DNA from 3 places in the Streptomyces sp. NBC_00287 genome. Region 3 is predicted to be linked to each of the others. Evidence: riboswitches for the same ligand, from Rfam matches in the RefSeq annotation. Region 3 holds a riboswitch; each other region holds the start of a gene.
The links. Region 3 has a riboswitch for cyclic di-AMP ahead of OHT76_RS18180 (transglycosylase family protein). Riboswitches for the same ligand answer to the same signal wherever they lie in the genome.
Positions count from the first base shown of each region.

Region 1: linked by a shared signal. The riboswitch ahead of OHT76_RS36490 (LysM peptidoglycan-binding domain-containing M23 family metallopeptidase) and the one ahead of OHT76_RS18180 (transglycosylase family protein) in region 3 are both predicted to bind cyclic di-AMP.
Region 2: linked by a shared signal. The riboswitch ahead of OHT76_RS06490 (C40 family peptidase) and the one ahead of OHT76_RS18180 (transglycosylase family protein) in region 3 are both predicted to bind cyclic di-AMP.

Region 1 covers NZ_CP108053.1:8,053,548-8,056,813, reverse strand. Annotated here, with positions in the region: gene OHT76_RS36500 (SGNH/GDSL hydrolase family protein) at 1-106, opposite strand, end outside; gene OHT76_RS36495 (DUF6250 domain-containing protein) at 269-982, opposite strand; gene OHT76_RS36490 (LysM peptidoglycan-binding domain-containing M23 family metallopeptidase) at 1,124-2,065, opposite strand; cyclic di-AMP (ydaO/yuaA leader) riboswitch at 2,070-2,233, opposite strand; gene OHT76_RS36485 (tyrosine-protein phosphatase) at 2,722-3,266, shown strand, end outside.
Region 2 covers NZ_CP108053.1:1,444,415-1,447,680, forward strand. Annotated here, with positions in the region: gene OHT76_RS06480 (ATP-dependent Clp protease proteolytic subunit) at 1-472, shown strand, start outside; gene OHT76_RS06485 (hypothetical protein) at 480-788, shown strand; cyclic di-AMP (ydaO/yuaA leader) riboswitch at 1,205-1,331, shown strand; gene OHT76_RS06490 (C40 family peptidase) at 1,335-1,808, shown strand; gene OHT76_RS06495 (LysE family translocator) at 1,864-2,478, opposite strand; gene OHT76_RS06500 (LysR family transcriptional regulator) at 2,569-3,266, shown strand, end outside.
Region 3 covers NZ_CP108053.1:4,009,945-4,013,210, forward strand. Annotated here, with positions in the region: gene eno (phosphopyruvate hydratase) at 1-1,180, opposite strand, end outside; gene OHT76_RS18180 (transglycosylase family protein) at 1,481-2,164, opposite strand; cyclic di-AMP (ydaO/yuaA leader) riboswitch at 2,169-2,362, opposite strand; gene OHT76_RS18185 (transglycosylase family protein) at 2,539-3,266, opposite strand, start outside.

The DNA.
Region 1 (3,266 bases), 4.0 Mb from region 3:
GCAGCACCGCGAACCGGTCGGCCCAGCCGACGAACGCCCCGTCCGGGCCGGGGTCACCGACGCCCTCGGTGAAGCTGTCCCCCACCGCCACGTACGACCCGATCACTGCTCTGTTGTCACTCTTCGAATCGTCTGCCACATCGGCTCATGATTCACCTTCGAATGTGACCTACGCGACCGTAGGCAGGGGTTGACGGGCGGTGAGATAAGCCACTCCTAAAGCCTTCACCAATTCCGGAATAGACCTCGGATCAGGGCTGTTGAGGCGTCAATCGCCAGACGGAGTCAATCGCCGCACCCGGAAGTCAGTGATCCGGAAATGACTCCAGGTGGTACGGAAGGCGAAGTGCCCGCCCGTGTACGGCTCGGGGTCGGTGTAGTCGAAGACGAGCCGCCCGTTGTTCCACCACTGGACGGTCGGGCCGTCGGAGACGATCCGGACCCGGTTCGGCTCGTTCGGCACCAGCAGCGGCTCGGTGTAGTCGTAGAGCAGCGGACGCACCCCGGCCTCGCCGACGTACCGGCGCAGCCGCGTCGTGGTGTTGTAGTTGGCGCCGTAGCCGGAGTAGTACGTCTTGAGGTAGTCGTACTCGGCCAGCGCCCCGCCCCTCGGTGTGGCGAAGAGGTCGTCGGGGGAACGGACGTCGACGGCGTTCCAGAAGTTGTTGAGGTCGGAGACCCGGTCGTTGACCCCGCCCTCGGAGACGGGTGTGGCGGTGTACTCCAGGACGTACGGGCCTTCGAACCGCTCCCGGAACCAGATCGTCGCCCCCGCGGGCACGTCGACCTCCAGGGTGCCGCGGGCGGCGGTGACACTGCCGCCCTTCTCCAGTTCCACGGCCCATTGACGGAGGCCATGGTGGAAGTCGTCGCGGGCGAGGAGGCGGCGGTGGCGGGGCGACGCGCTCGCGGCCGCCGGGGCGAGGGCCGCCAGGGCGGCTCCGGCGGCCAGGGCACCGAATGCTCTACGTGTGGTCGTCATGGGACACGGCTCCTTCGGGTGATCAGCGACAGAAAGCGCTTACCCCTCGGAGGGCCGGACAACACCGAAGGCCGGACCCGGGGATCGGGGGTCCGGCCTTCGGAGGCGTGTCAGGCAGGTGGTTCTTCAGCGATACGTCCGTCAGCCGACGGAGACGCCCTTGGAGCTGAGGTAGGCGACCGGGTCGACGTCCGAGCCGTAGTCCGGCGTGGTGCGGATCTCGAAGTGCAGGTGCGGGCCGGTCGAGTTGCCGGTCGAACCGGAGAGACCGACCTGCTGGCCCGCCGTCACCGACTGACCGCTGGAGACGGACAGCGAGGACAGGTGGGCGTACTGCGCATAGTGGCCGTCGGCGAGCTGGATGACGACCTGGTTGCCGTACGCGCCCGCCCAGCCGGCCGAGACGACGGTGCCCGCGCCCACGGCCTTCAGGGAGGTACCGCTCGGGACGACGAAGTCGACGCCGGTGTGGTAGCCGCTGGACCACATGCTGCCCGCGACCTTGTAAGCGGTGCCGACGCCGGAGCCGGAGACCGGAGCGGTGAAGCCACTGGCGGAGGACTGGGCGGCCTGCGTGGTGGTGGTCGCCTTGGACTCGGCGGACTGCGAAGCCTCCGATGACTTGGCGGAGTTCGAAGAGGACTTCGCGGAGGACTTGGCAGCCGGCTTCTCGGCGGTGTCCGTCGTCGCGGCCTTCTTGCCGATCGACAACTTCAGGCCGGGGTGGATCAGCGCCGGGTCGTCGCCGACGGCCTCACGGTTGTCCTGGTAGAGCTTCTCCCAGCCACCGCTGACGTTCTGCTCGTTCGCGATCTTCGAAAGGTAGTCCCCCGACCGCACCGTGTACGTCTTCGCGACTGCCTTCTTCTTGGTGGCCTTCTTCTCGGCCGCCTTCTTGTCCGCGGTCTGAGCCGACTGGACCGACTGAACGGCCTTTTCCGAAACGGACTGCGACGGGGCCGCGTGGGCGCCGGTGGCTCCCAGGAACGGGAGGGCGAGCGCGGCGCCACCGGTTCCGGCGACGGCGATCGAGCGGGTGAAGCGCAAGGTCTTGGGACGGCGGTGCTTACCCTTCGCGGGCATGGCGAATTCCTCTCCGGCGCCTACGAGGTGAGCTGTCGGGTTCGGACTGGAGATGTCCGGCCGCGCGCTGGGCGCGACTTGACCCCAAGCCTGTTCCGGAGACCGGACCAGGCGGTGGTGCCTGTGGGTCCCCCGCTCCTGCCATGTACGGGTGAGTGTGTGCGGATTCCGAGCAGTGGCAGGATTCGGCGTCCGCTCGGATTGGTGGCGAACGTAAGCGACCAAGACGCAAAGGGACAAGCAGAAGGTTCCACCCGAAGGCATACCTCTTGATCCCTTGTGAGAATTCCCAGTCACTTTCTGTGCATTAAGGCATGCCCGGTTCCGGCAAATGCCCTTGAAAACCGCCTGAATTACGTGAACATGACGGGCGACGCTCGGTCACGAATATGACGCTGCTCACGTGACGATGCTCCACACTCCTTTATTCCAGAGCGAGTTGGAATGAAGGCTGCAATTCGGACAGAACACTCAGAAGCGACGCAGGCGGCGAAGTGTCACATCAAGGTCGACCAGTAAACCCGCGATGAATCAGCAGGGTTTCAACGTTGTTCGCCCGTTTTGCCTCATTCAATGGCCGGCCAGTACTCATGTCGTATCGTCGAGGCGTGCCCGTCGGCGAGCCGAGTCGGCGGGATCCGGTGGGAGGAGCCCAAGTGACGCAGCAGGTCCCGTCGACCGAGCCCGAGCTGGCCGCAGTGCGCAACTTCCGTGATGTGGGCGGGCTGCCGACCACGGACGGACGGCGGGTGCGGCACGGAGTGCTGTTCCGCAGCGGCCACCTCGCGCACGCGACCGAACAGGACGCGGCGTTCCTCGACTCCCTCGGCCTGCACACGATCTTCGACTTCCGCAACGCAGCGGACCAGAAGCTGGAGGGCCCCGACGTCGAGCTGCCGGGTGTCCGGAATGTGAACCTCCCGCTGACCGACCCCGCGGACGGCGCCGAGTTCTGGAAGATGGTCCGCGACGGCGAGATCGAGCAGCTGCGGGAGATCCTGGACGACGGCAAAGCCGCGAACCGGATGATCGAGTCATATCGCACGATCGTCAAGGAGCGCACCGCCGAGCACTCCCAGGTGCTGCACTCCCTCGCCGAGGACAGCGTCCCGGCCCTGATGCACTGCGCGGCCGGCAAGGACCGGGCCGGCCTGTCCATCGCGGTGACGCTGCTCGCCCTGGGCGTCGAGCGCGAGGCGAT
Region 2 (3,266 bases), 2.6 Mb from region 3:
CGTGATGGCGCAGTTCATGTACCTGGAGCACCAGTCCCCCGACCGGGACATCTCGCTGTACGTCAACTCCCCCGGCGGCCCGTTCAGCGCCATGTCCGCGATCTACGACACGATGCGGTACGTCACCTGTGACGTGGAGACGATCCTGCTCGGCCAGGCCGGACCGACCGCCGCCGTGCTGGTGGCCGCGGGCACGCCGGGCAAGCGGTTCGCCCTGCCGGGTGCACGCGTGGTGCTCAGCCAGCCCTCGCTGCCCGAGCCGATCGAGGGCCAGGCCAGCGATCTGGCCATCCAGGCCGAGGAGTTGACGCGCATTCGGGCCCGCCTGGAGGAGATGCTCGTACGGCACACCGGGCGCGACCCCGAGCAAGTGCGCGCGGACATCGAGCGGGACAAGGTGCTCGACGCCCGGGCGGCCATGGAGTACGGCCTGGTGGACGCCCTCATCCCGAGCCGCAAGGCCATGAGGTGACCCGCGGATGCTGCCACCGGAGCTGCCGCCCCTGCCCGCCCTGACGCGCGCCGAGGGCGAGTTGATCGACCGTTACCTCGATGTGGTCGATCTGCTCGGGCGGATCAACCCCGCGCACCACGGCGACACCTACCGCGGGCTGCGCGCCGCCCAGGCGTTGGTCACCAAGGCGGCCGAACTGCGGGACGCACTGGCGCTCATGCACCAGCGGGGCGAGACCGAGGTGCACGCCCCCACGCTGGCGCGTGCGCTGCGTGTGCTGGACGGCGAACGCCGCACGGCTCGTGTCACGGTGCCGCCGCGCTCGGACAGTTGACGCACGTGGGCCCGGTCCGGACATCTCGCGGTGGCGACGAGGCGTCCGGGCCGGAGTTGAAACGGACCAAACGAGGTACCCCCTTTCGGCGTAGCCGTGTCTCCTTTTGCCGGCCCGTCAGGGTTGCGCAACGCGCGTAGCCTCAGAACCGAAACAGACGTTCCGATGCTGGTCCGGGCATCCCCCGGCGCCTCGACGCTAGTTCGAACGGAGCAGCGTCCACCCGAACGGGTGAGTGGTGAGTAACGCCACAAATCCCCGGTTCCGTTGGGATTTTCGGACATCCGTGAGCCAAGATCCCTGTCTGACGACAAGCCCCCGCCACAGCGGCGGGGCGGTCCGGGCGGACGCCGAGTCCTGCCGCCGCCCGGATGACCGGTCGACAGGAGTGGATCGGCAGGAGTGGAGGACCCGAGCACGACGGGTCGCCGGCACGGAAGTCCGTGCCGAGCAGCCCTTGGGGTGAAGCCGCGTCAGCGGCCGGGCAACTTCGCCAGCCCGAATCCGACAGGTCATCCTTCACAGGCGGCTGACGAAGGGTTGCGCATGACTGCGCTCAATCGTGTCCCGTCGCTGATGGCCCGGGCCGGTACGGCCTCGGCTCTCACCATCGCCGCCGTGGGCGGCTCGATCGTGGCCCCTGGCCTCTCCGCCGAAGCGGAGGCGGCCACACCGGCGACGAAGGCACTCCAGGTCGCGGCCTCCAAGCAGGGCTCCCCGTACAAGTGGGGGGCTGTCGGACCGCACCGCTTCGACTGCTCCGGGCTCACGCTGTACTCGTACAAGAAGGCGGGCAAGAAGCTGCCTCGTACGGCGGCCCAGCAGTACAACAAGTCGCGCCACATCTCCGCCAAGAGCCGCAAGGCGGGCGACCTCGTGTTCTTCCACTCGGGGTCGAACGTCTACCACGTCGGCATCTACGCCGGGAAGGGGAAGATCTGGCACGCCCCGAAGTCCGGGGACGTGGTGAGGCTGCAGAAGATCTGGACCAAGAGCGTCTGGTACGGCCGGGTGAGCTGACCGGCTGCCCCGACGGGCGGCGGCGTCCCTGACACGCCGCCGCCCTGACGGGTGCTCAGGCCGCCGCCTCGAGCAGCAGCAGCGCGCCCAGGGCCGTCAGCGCGGTGCCGGTGACGGTCTCGACGAGCCGGGCGGCGCGCGGTCGGCGCAGCCGGCGGCCGAGCCGGTCCACGAGCAGTGCCACGGCCGGGAACCACAGCAGGGCGAGCACCACCACGATCAGCGCCAGGAGCAGCGTGCGCGGCAGCGCGGGTGCGCCGGCGGGCACGAACTGCGGCAGCAGACTGAGGAAGGTGATCGGCGCCTTGGGATTGAGGGCGTTGGTGACGAACCCCTGCCGCAGCGGACGCGCGGCCGTCGCCGCCTCCTCGACAGCGGCCGTCCGCGGTCGGCGCAGGGCCAGCAGAGTCCGTATACCCAGGTACAACACATAGGCGCCACCCAGCAGTTGGAGCGTCCGGAACAGTGCAGGCACCGCGGCCAGGACCGCGGCGACCCCCGCGACCGCCAGCGCCGTGTGCAGCAGCAGCCCGCCCGCGACGCCCAGGGCGCAGGCGATCCCGGCCCGGCGCGAGACGAGGGCGTTGCGTACGACGACGGTGAAGTCGGCCCCGGGCATGGCGACCATGCCGGCGGCGACCCCGGTGAAGGCGAGGAGCTGTCCATCCATGGCAGCCAGCCTGCCGCGACTGAGCCTTCAGCAGGTATTTCGAATATCCTGGGTCTCCCTTAAGCAATGCTTTAGGCAGGTGCCAGGACCATGTACGACCCCACCCGGCTCGCGGCGCTCGTCGCGGTCGCCGAGGCCGGTTCGATCACCCGGGCCGCCGAGCGGCTCGGCTACACCGCTCCCGCACTCTCCCAGCAGCTGGCGAAGCTGGAGCGGGAGGCGGGCACACCCCTGCTCGTCCGGCACCATCGCGGCGCCCGGCTCACCGGCGCGGGCGAGCTGCTGGTGACGCGGGCCCGCCGGGTGCTGGACGAACTGGACCGCGCCCGGCATGAACTGGCCCGCCTCACCGGTCTGTCCGGGGGCACGCTCCGGCTCGGCACCTTCCAGACCGCGGGCGTCCATCTGCTGCCGCCGGTGCTCAGCGCGTTCCGCCGGGCCCACCCGGATGTGGAGCTGACCGTCGCCAACCACGAACCGCCCGCCGGGGTCGCCGCGGTGGCCGCCGGGGAGATCGATCTGGCGCTGACGCACACCTACGAGCCGGCGGAAGCGGTGGCGGTGCCGGCCTCCGTCACGCTGGAGCCGGTGCTGGTGGAGGAGCTGGTCCTGGTGACCGCCCCCGGGCATGCCCTGGCCGAGGGGACCTCGCGGCTCCCGCTGAGCGAGCTCGCCGGGCAGCCACTGATCAGCATGGCGCCGGATCATCCGGCCCGGCAGGGGGTGGAGGCGGTACTGGCCCGGGCCGGGGCCACGCCGTCGGTGCTGGTGGAGACCCCGGTGTACGC
Region 3 (3,266 bases):
CGGAGCGGGCCGGGGCGCCGGTCTTGATCTGGCCGCAGTTGGTGGCGACGGCGAGGTCGGCGATGGTGACGTCCTCGGTCTCGCCGGAGCGGTGGGACATCATGCACTTGAAGCCGCTGCGCTGGGCGAGCTCCACGGCGTCCAGGGTCTCGGTGAGCGAACCGATCTGGTTCACCTTCACGAGCAGCGCGTTGGCGGCGCCGTCCTCGATGCCGCGGGCCAGGCGCTCCGGGTTGGTGACGAACAGGTCGTCGCCGACGAGCTGGACCTTGTCACCGAGCTTGTCGGTGATGGTCTTCCAGCCGGCCCAGTCGTCCTCGAACAGCGGGTCCTCGATGGACACGAGCGGGTACGCCTCGACGAGCTCGGCGTAGTACTCCGTCATCTCGGCGGCGGAGCGGTCCTTGCCCTCGAAGGAGTAGACGCCGTCCTTGTAGAACTCGGAGGCGGCGACGTCGAGCGCGAGGGCGATCTGCTCGCCGGGGGTGTAACCGGCTTCCTTGATGGCCTCGAGGATGAGGTCGAGGGCGGCGCGGTTGGAGTCCAGGTTCGGGGCGAAGCCGCCCTCGTCGCCCAGGCCGGTGGACAGGCCCTTCGTCTTCAGGACCTTCTTGAGGGTGTGGTAGACCTCGGTGCCCCAGCGCAGCGCCTCGGAGAAGGACTCCGCGCCGATCGGGGCGATCATGAACTCCTGGATGTCCACGTTGGAGTCGGCGTGCGAGCCGCCGTTCAGGATGTTCATCATCGGCACCGGCAGCAGGTGCGCGTTCGGGCCGCCCAGGTAGCGGAAGAGCGGGAGGTCGCTGGCCTCGGAGGCGGCGTGGGCGACGGCGAGCGAGACGCCGAGGATGGCGTTGGCGCCGAGGGAGCCCTTGTTGTCGGTGGCGTCCAGGTCGAACATCGCCTGGTCGATCAGGCGCTGCTCGGTGGCGTCGTAGCCGACCAGCTCCGGGCCGATCTGCTCGATGACGGCGAGGACGGCCTTCTCGACACCCTTGCCCTGGTAGCGGTTCGGGTCACCGTCGCGGAGCTCGATGGCCTCGAAGGCGCCGGTGGACGCGCCGGACGGAACGGCGGCACGACCCGTGCTGCCGTCGTCGAGGCCGACCTCGACCTCGACCGTGGGGTTGCCTCGGGAGTCCAGGATTTCCCGGGCTACGACGACGTCGATGGACGGCACGAGCATCTCCTTCATGGGATGTGACGCTGGAAGTGCGGGGCAGTGAGCCTTGCGACTAGAGCCTAACCGCCTGAGGGACATAGGCCAGCCGACCGACCGTCCCGTGGACAAGGACAGACGGTACCCATTGTTTCTCCACGGAACAAAGGGGCGGTGAACTACCGGAAAAGAAAACCCCGCTCCGGTGCGTACGGGGGAACACGCACCGGAGCGGGGAGCCCGTGGGGACGGGGGGTGACCCTCACGAGGCCTCCAGTATGGAGGACACCGATATGAGGGGCCTGTGGTTCGGCTACGGGATTACTTGAGGTGCAGCTGCTGACCGGGGTAGATCAGGTCGGCGTCCGCGACGATGTCCTTGTTCAGCTGGAAGAGCTTCTCCCAGCCGCCCTTGACGTCGTGCTCCTCGGCGATGGTGCTGAGGGTGTCACCCTTGACGACCTTGTACTCGCCGTCGCCCTTCTTGACCTTCTTGCCGGTCGGGGTGGTGACGGTCTTCTGCGTCTTCTGCGCCGGACGCTCGGTCGAACGCGAGGCGGACTGCTCCTCGGTCGAACGGGTCTCGGTGCTGCTCTCGGTGGAGCCGGTGGAGCTGGAGCCGCCGGTGTACGCGGCGCTCGACAGGCCGGTGCCGCAGTGCGGCCAGGCGCCCTTGCCCTGGCCGGCGAGGACCTTCTCGGCTATCTCGATCTGCTGGGCCTTGCTGGCCTGGTCGGCGGTGGAGGCGTACTGCGTGCCGCCGTACGCGGCCCAGGTGGAGGCGGAGAACTGCAGACCGCCGTAGTAGCCGTTGCCGGTGTTGATGGACCAGTTGCCGCCGGACTCGCACTGGGCGACGGTGTCCCACTCGGAGGCGGTGGCGGCGGAGGCGTTGCCGGCCGCCATCAGCGGGGCGGCGACAGCGGCGCCGGTGACGCCGGCGATGGCGATGGCGCGAGTGGCCTTGGACGGACGACGGTGCTTGCCCTTGCCGGAAAACAGCATGGATCGATCCCCTCACCGACGCCTGCGAGGTGAGCTGTCGGGTTCGGGCCGGTTGAGTTGCCCGGCCGCGGACCGTCGCCTTTCGGCTCCTGGTCGCGCGGCTTCACCCCAAGCCGGTGCCGTCTGTTGAGCTGCCTCAACTGCCGGTCCCGGCGCTTACCTTGGGTCCCCCGCTCCTGCCTACGGCGCATGACGCGACGACTGTTCCCGTACGGCCGCTGGCAGGATTCGGCGTTGCGGCAGCCGGGGCTCGTGTTGGCGAGCGGTCCTGACCGTAGACAGGCGATCCGCGGAATTTCAAAGACGATCAGGGCTTCTGAGACTCATCCCACACTTTCGCCAAACCGGACATTCAGCGCGAAGCGTGACGTGAACTACCGCTGCTTTTCGACCGGTTCGACCCCTACTTCAAGGGTCTGACCGGGAAGGATGAGGTCCGGGTCGGTACCGACGGTCGACTTGTTGGCGGCGTAGAGGCCGCGCCATCCGCCGTTCAGGTCAAGGGAGTCCGCGATGCCCACGAGACTGTCGCCGACGCGGACGACGTACGAGCCGTCGGCTTCTTCGGCACCCTCTTCGGCGGGTTCGCCGCGATGGCGGCCGGTGCCGGTGCCGTTTTCGGTGGTGGAGCCGGTGTCGGTGAGGGCGGAATCACCTTCGGTCTGACCGGAGTTGTCCGAGTTGTCCCGCCCTGGGGTGGCTGTGGGTTCGCTGTCGACTTCCTGAGAGGGGTCGCTCTCGGGGGATGTCGAGGGTTCCGCGGACTCCCCAGCCTCCGGGGAGTTGGAGGACTTGTCCGACTTAGCCGAGTTGGCCGTAGCCTCGGGCGAGGGGGAGGAATCGGACTTCGAGTCGGAGGAGTCGCCGTCGATGGAGTCCAGCAAACCGGATGAATCGGGTGAAGCGGAGGAGTCGGGTGAAGCGGAGGAGTCGGGTGAAGCGGGCTCATCGCTCGCCACGCCCGTGTCGATGTCGACCGAACCCGACTCGGCGTCAAGGCCGGAGAGCGGGCCGCAGGTCGGCCAGACGGCGAGACCCTGGTCGGCGAGGATGCGCTCGGCGACGGCTATCTGCTGGGAGCGGCTGGCCTGGTCCGCGCTGG